2 regions of the Polaromonas sp. CG_23.6 genome follow, and region 1 is predicted to be linked to the other one. Evidence: predicted binding sites of a transcription regulator. Region 1 holds the regulator's gene; the other holds the start of a gene.
The links. Region 1 encodes sigma-54, which starts transcription at its own class of promoters, with help from an activator protein. Its sites were predicted from a motif close to TGGCANGNAANCTGCTTT; they were not measured.
Positions count from the first base shown of each region.

Region 2: the regulator sigma-54 is predicted to act here: its motif matches at 1,754-1,771, upstream of H4V98_RS02630 (ammonium transporter).

Region 1 covers NZ_JARXUY010000001.1:907,862-911,569, reverse strand. Annotated here, with positions in the region: gene lptA (lipopolysaccharide transport periplasmic protein LptA) at 1-153, shown strand, start outside; gene lptB (LPS export ABC transporter ATP-binding protein) at 158-955, shown strand; gene H4V98_RS04315 (RNA polymerase factor sigma-54) at 1,137-2,687, shown strand; gene H4V98_RS04310 (THUMP domain-containing protein) at 3,164-3,708, shown strand, end outside.
Region 2 covers NZ_JARXUY010000001.1:541,941-545,648, reverse strand. Annotated here, with positions in the region: gene H4V98_RS02640 (homoserine O-acetyltransferase) at 1-893, opposite strand, end outside; gene H4V98_RS02635 (TMEM165/GDT1 family protein) at 1,080-1,649, opposite strand; yybP-ykoY riboswitch at 1,711-1,862, opposite strand; gene H4V98_RS02630 (ammonium transporter) at 2,035-3,237, shown strand; gene H4V98_RS02625 (RNA-binding protein) at 3,558-3,708, shown strand, end outside.

The sequences.
Region 1 (3,708 bases):
GCCAGCGCTGCCAATCCCGGTGGACGCGTCCGCGCCATGCTGTCGCCGCGCGGCACAGTGCCTGCCACCACCGCCCCGCCGCCCAGCGGACCAGCGCCCGTTTTACGCCCCAGCACCAGGCTGGGCACCATCAAAGCCCCGAAAGCGCCCTGAACCCATGAGTGCAACGATACAAACGGCGCCTGCGCGAGACGGCGCCGTGCGCCTTGACACGCCCAGCAGCCTGGTGGCGCAGGGACTGCGAAAATCCTACGGCAGCCGGCTGGTGGTGCAGGACGTGTCGCTGTCGGTGAAAAAAGGCGAGGTTGTCGGCCTGCTGGGCCCGAATGGCGCAGGCAAGACCACGTCGTTTTACATGATCGTCGGCTTGGTGCGCGCCGACGCCGGCCAGATTTCCATCGACGGCCAGCCGGTCGAGCACATGCCGATCCACCTGCGTGCGCGCCTGGGCCTGAGCTATCTGCCGCAGGAAGCGTCGATTTTCCGCAAGCTCAGCGTGCAGGAAAATGTGCGCGCCGTTCTGGAGCTGCAGCGCGATGCCGCTGGCAAGCCGCTGAGCCGCACCGAGCTCGAGTCGCGGCTCGATGCGCTGCTCAAGGACCTGCGCGTGAGCCATCTGCGCGACTCGCCGGCCTTGTCGCTGTCCGGCGGCGAGCGACGCCGCGTCGAGATTGCCCGCGCCTTGGCCACCCAGCCGCGCTTCATCCTGCTGGACGAGCCGTTTGCCGGCATCGACCCGATTGCCGTGATCGAGATCCAGCGCATCATCGGTTTTCTCAAGTCGCGCGGCATCGGCGTGCTGATCACCGACCACAACGTGCGCGAGACACTGGGCATTTGCGACCATGCCTACATCATCAGCGACGGCCATGTGCTGGCCAACGGCACGCCGGCCGAGATCGTGAGCAACACCGAAGTGCGCAGGGTCTACCTCGGCGAACACTTCAAAATGTGAGTATGGCCCCCACGCTTGTCACTTCGTGTACTGCGCTGCCCCCCCGGGGGGCCGCCCCGCCTGCAGTCCGGAAAAGCCGGTCCTGCGGCCGGTACTGGCACGGGCGGGAAGGCCATGCCGAAGCCATGCCAGCCCCCTCAGGGGGCAGCGAACCACGCGAAGCGGGGAGCGTGGGGGCTTTATGAAACAAGGGCTGTCCCTTCGCGTTTCACAACATCTGGCGCTCACGCCGCAACTGCAACAGTCCATCAGGCTGTTGCAACTCTCGACGCTGGAGCTGAGCCAGGAAGTCGAGCAGATGCTCGATGAAAATCCTTTTCTCGAACTGGCGGACGACAGTGCGCCGCGCGAGGAATTTGGCTTGGAGCACATCGACACCCCGGTCAGCCAGGACAGCCGTGAATTTGAGTCCGCTACGGATTCAATAGCTATCAACACAGACACAGCAAGCGCCAGCACCTCAAAAGAGTCTGAAACCACGGCAGAGGCCGGCACCGAGGCGGCGCTGGAGGAAAGCTGGGACGGCGATGGCTCGGTTGAGTCCTCGCCTGACGACAGCGAATGGGGCGGCGACGCGCCGGCGCGCAAGAACAACCTGGAGGACAGCGACGCCGAAGCGTCCGACCTGACCGGCGCGCACGAGTCGCTGCAAGACCATCTGCACCGGCAGGCGCTCGGCCTGCGCTTGTCCGAACTCGACCGCGCCGCCCTGCACTTCCTGATCGAGTCGCTCAATGACGATGGCTACCTGGAAGACAGTCTGGCGTCGCTGGCGGCCGGACTGGCCAGCGACCACCCGGAGCAGGCCGAAGAACTGGCGCAGCAGTTCGCCATCGCCCTGCAGCTGCTCCAGCACATGGAGCCCGCCGGCGTCGGCGCGCGCACCCTGGCCGAATGCCTGCGGCTGCAACTGCTCGAAAGCAAGAACAGCATCGAGTCGCGCGCCGCCCTGGCGATCTGCCAGCAGCCCATGGAACTGCTGGCCAAGCGCGATGTGAAACGCCTGTCGCTGCTGTGCAAGTGCCCGGAAGAGGTCATCAAGGGTGCGATTGGCCTGATCGCCCGGCTTGACCCCAAGCCGGGCCGGCGCTTTGCCAATGTCGAACGCAACCTGATCGTTCCCGACGTGCTGGTCGTCAAGGCCGGCCGGGGCTTCAAGGTCACGCTGAACAGCGACGTCATGCCCCGGCTTCGGGTCCATGACATCTACGCCAGTGCCTTGCGCCAGCATGGCGGCAAGGGCGGCGGCCCCGCGCTGCAGCAGCGGCTGCAGGAAGCGCGCTGGTTCATCAAGAACATCCAGCAGCGGTTCGACACCATCCTGCGCGTCAGCAACGCCATCGTCGAGCGGCAGAAAAACTTCTTCATCCACGGCGAACTCGCCATGCGGCCCTTGGTGCTGCGCGAAATCGCCGACGAGCTGGGCCTGCACGAATCGACCATTTCGCGCGTCACCACCGCCAAGTACATGGGCACGCCGTTTGGCACTTTCGAGCTGAAGTATTTCTTTGGCTCCGGGCTGGGCACCGAAAGCGGCGGCAATGCGTCCAGCACAGCGGTACGCGCGCTCATCAAGCAGTTCATAGCAATCGAAAGCCCGAAAAAGCCGCTCAGCGACAGCCAGATTTCAGAAATGCTCAAGGAACAAGGCATTGAATGCGCCCGCCGCACGGTGGCCAAGTACCGAGAAGCGCTGCGCATTGCGCCAACAAATTTGCGCAAAACCCTGTAGATGTCGCCCCCACGGTCGTTCGCTTCGCGTAACTCCCTGCCCCCCGAGGGGGCCGCTGCGCCTGCGGTCTGGCGAAGCCAGTCCCGCGGCCCCTGCTGGTGGGGGATGTGGCCCCCACGGTCGTTCGCTTCGCGTAACTCCCTGCCCCCCGAGGAAGCCGCTGCGCCTGCGGTCTGGCGAAGCCAGTTCCGCAGCCCCTGCTGGTGGGGGATGTGGCCCCCACGGTCGTTCGCTTCGCGTAACTCCCTGCCCCCCGAGGGGGCCGCTGCGCCTGCGGTCTGGCGAAGCCAGTCCCGCGGCCCCTGCTGGTGGGGGATGTGGCCCTCACGGTCGTTCGCTGCGCCTGCGGTCTGTTGAAGCCAGTTCCCGGACTCCCTGTTCAAATACTTTCTATCCGTTCGCCCTGATGTAGCCAGGGGCTCTCATCCAACCCCGCTGCGGCGCCGCACGTTGCGCCCGGCAAAGTGACCTAACTTATGAACCAACTCCAACTTTTCCTTCCCTGCGCCGCTGGTGTCGAGAACCTGCTGGCCGCCGAAGTCCAGCGCATCACCGGCATCGAAGGCAAGGCCTGGCGCGCCGGCGTGCAGCTTCAGGCTTCCTGGCGCGAAGCGCTGCAGCTCAACCTGCACAGCCGGCTGGCCCAGCGCGTGCTGATCGAGCTGCAGCATGGCCAGTACCGCAGCGAGCAGGACCTGTATAACGCTGCGGCCAGCGTCGCCTGGGAAGTCTGGTTCACGCCCGCGCAGACCTTCAAGGTCGAGATCACCGCCCAGCACAGCCCGCTGCAAAGCCTGAACTTTGCCGCGCTGAAGATCAAGGACGCGATTGCCGACCGCTTCCGGCACAAGTTCAATGACGTGCGCCCGAGCGTTGACACGCGCTGGCCCGACGTGCGCGTGTATGTCCACCTGACCACCGAAACAGTGACGATCTACATCGATACTTCGGGCGAGCCACTGTTCAAGCGCGGCTGGCGCGAGGACAAGGGCGATGCGCCGCTGAAGGAAACGCTGGCCGC
Region 2 (3,708 bases), 370 kb from region 1:
GGCGCAGCGTTGGCCAAAGCGGCTGGCAGTCCGTCCAAGCCAGGGCCGCGAATCCGGCTTTGCCGGTTCGCAGGCGCAGCGGCCCCCTCGGGGGGCAGCGAACCACGCGCAGCGGGGAGCGTGGGGGCTCGTAACTGTCGTCCAAACTTCGCGTTCATCACGTCGTCGCTCAAATAGGTGATGTGGCCGATCATGCGGGCGATGCGCAGGCCGCGCTTGGGCAGTACGCCGTGCCGGTAGAAGTGCCCGCCGTGAAAGTCGGGGTCGGTGACGATGGCGCGGCGCGCAACTTCGTTGAAGGCAATGTTTTCGGCCGTCAGGTTGGGTGCGCTGGCCACCACCACCGCATGGCGCACGCGCTCGGGGTACTGCAGTGTCCAGGCCAGTGCCTGCATGCCGCCCAGGCTGCCACCCATGACGGCGGCCAGCGTCTGGATGCCGAGCACATCAAGCAACCGGGCCTGGGAGTTGACCCAGTCCTGCACCGTGACGACCGGAAAATCGGCGCCGTACACCTCGCCCGTGTCCGGGTGGGTCTGCATCGGTCCGGTGGAGCCGAAGCACGAGCCCAGGTTGTTCACGCCAATGACAAAAAACCGGTCGGTGTCCACCGGCTTGCCGGGGCCGATCATGGTGTCCCACCAGCCTTCGGACTTTTTCGTGACCTGCCCGGCTTCGTCCAGGTAGACGCCCGCCACATGGTGCGAGGCGTTCAGCGCATGACAGACCAGCACCGCATTGGACTTGTCGGCATTGAGCTGGCCATAGGTTTCATAACTCAGGTCGTAGGCACGAATCGAGGCACCGCTGCGCAAGGGCAAGGCCTCGGCAAAATGCATCGATTCCGGCGTGGCGACAAGTAGAGGGGCAATAGGCACTGTAGTTGGATCCACGGTAAAACAGACTCAAGATCAGGACAGGAAAAACAGCCAGACGAGGCATAAAAAAAGAAAACCCGGCATCGCCAAGGCGAGTCCGGGTTGAGGGGGAGAATCGTCTTTAGCCGTACTTTTTAAGCGCCCGCAAGCTGAGCAAATCGGCGCTTTATCAGTATAGCAATCCGGACATCCGGCAGACCCTTAGGCCGGCATCAGCAGCGCCAGCCCGCCCAGCGCGGCAAAAACCAGTGCCGACACGACATGCACCACGCGCAGCGGAATCAGGTGCATGAAGCGGCTGCCGAGCCAGACCACCGGCGCATTGGCCAGCATCATGCCCAGCGTGGTGCCGGCCACGACCCAGAAGTAGTAAGCCTCATAGCGTGCGGCCAGCATCACCGTCGCGATTTGCGTCTTGTCGCCCATTTCAGCCAGAAAAAATACCAGCAGCGTGGTGGCAAACACGCCGAAGCGGGGCGGCTTCCTGTCAAGGTCTTCTTCATCGAGCTTGTCCGGAATCAGCATCCACACCGCCATGGCGATAAAGGAAACCCCCAGAATCCAGCGCAGGATTTGAGGACCGAGAAAGGTGGTCGCCCAGGCGCCAAGTGCGCCAGCCATCGCATGGTTGACCAACGTGGCCACCAGGATGCCGAAAACGATGGGCCAGGGTTTTTGATAGCGCGCGGCCAGCACCAGCGCAAGCAGCTGGGTTTTGTCACCCATTTCGGCAAGGCCGACGATACCGGTGGAGACGAGGAAAGCTTCCATGCAAAAAAACAGCCCAGGCCGGCTCAAAAAAACCAATGACTGCACGACGTCCCCGGCCCGAAGCTTTTAAAAGTTCTGGAGGCTGTGCAGTCAAAGGTCTCGCCAGGCTTGAAAACTGTTTGCGCCATGCTGGCCTTGTTGCAAGGCCCCACAAGTCTGTTGACGCAAACCCCTCTCAGTGAAGAAGGGCGGCTACTCCCCAATGACAGCCAGAATTATAGGGGTGGCTTGCAAGACCAGCGAAGGTGGAATTCCATTCGGGGAATGACCGCTCCGCACCATAACGGCGTTTTTTTGACGGCGCATTTCTTGCTTTGTTTTGGTGCGGTTTTTCGAATTCCTCAAAAAACGCACCAACAAATCATATTTATTCAAGAGGCGCGTTATGGAAGCACCAAATCAGGGCTCAAATGCCTTGTTCATTTTGTTAGGCGGCATCATGGTGTTGGCGATGCATGCCGGTTTTGCATTTCTGGAACTCGGCACGGTGCGTAAAAAGAACCAGGTCAATGCACTGGCCAAGATCCTGGTCGATTTTTCAGTCTCTACCGTGGTTTATTTTGCCGTTGGCTACGGCGTGGCGTACGGCACCCACTTTTTTGTGGGTGCTGAGGAACTGGCCGCCAAAAACGGCTATGAACTGGTCCGTTTCTTTTTCCTGCTCACTTTCGCCGCTGCCATTCCGGCGATTATCTCGGGTGGGATTGCCGAGCGCGCACGCTTTTATCCTCAATTGATTGCAACGGCGGTCATCGTCGGATTTGTCTATCCCTTTTTTGAAGGCATCGTCTGGAATCAACACTTTGGCATACAGGGTTGGATCAAGTCGTTGACCGGAAGCGAATTTCATGATTTTGCCGGTTCTGTCGTCGTTCATGCGCTGGGTGGCTGGCTGGCGCTTCCTGCCGTGCTGTTGCTTGGCGCACGCAGCAACCGTTACCGAAAGGACGGCGCGATATCGGCACATCCGCCCTCAAGCATTCCTTTCCTGGCGCTGGGCGCTTGGATACTGATCGTCGGATGGTTCGGCTTCAACGTGATGAGCGCGCAGACACTTGACAAGATTTCCGGTCTGGTCGCAGTTAATTCATTGATGGCGATGGTGGGAGGTACATTGGCAGCGCTGGCATTTGGCAAAAACGACCCGGGTTTTGTGCACAACGGGCCGCTGGCCGGACTGGTGGCCGTGTGCGCAGGGTCCGATGTGATGCATCCACTGGGCGCGCTGGTTGTCGGCGGCGTGGCTGGCGCCGTGTTTGTCGTGATGTTCACGCTGACGCAGAACAAATGGAAAATCGACGACGTGCTCGGTGTCTGGCCGCTGCATGGAATATGCGGCACTTGGGGCGGGTTGGCTGCAGGCATTTTTGGCAGCAAAGCGTTCGGCGGCCTGGGCGGTGTCAGTTTTGGCGCGCAACTGATTGGAACGGCAATGGGCGTGACATGGGCAGTGCTAATGGGATGCGTCGTGTATGGCGCACTCAAAATGACTTTGGGATTGAGATTGACGCACGAGGAGGAATTCGAAGGTGCCGACCGCTCAATTCACCGCATTAGCGCAACACCTGAAAACGAAGTCAATTGGTAACTTTATGCAACCAGTGCAAACAAAAGAAATTCGGGCTTTTGTTGTGTTGGATATAGAGGTCGGTTTGAAACAACTTCGAAGTTAAAAAAATCTTCTCAAATATAAGTATATGTACCTACCAAATTTTAATAACCAAGACTTTCAGAACGAATTCCAGTGTTGTTCTTTCGGGGAAGTAAAGCATAATGTGCGGGTACAAATTTAGAGTTTGTACTTGTTAGGTGATCGGTCAGTTTCGCGCGCTACAGCGGTACATTGAAAGTTTGTTGTGCTTTCGGGACCCCATCGCTTTTATTTATGTGTTTTAGAGGAGTCCCTTCATGGGCAACAAACTATACGTCGGCAACCTGCCTTACTCGGTGCGTGACGAAGACCTGCAGCAATCTTTTGGTCAATTCGGCGCTGTGACCAGCGCCAAAGTCATGATGGAACGCGACACCGGTCGCTCCAAGGGCTTTGGCTTTGTCGAAA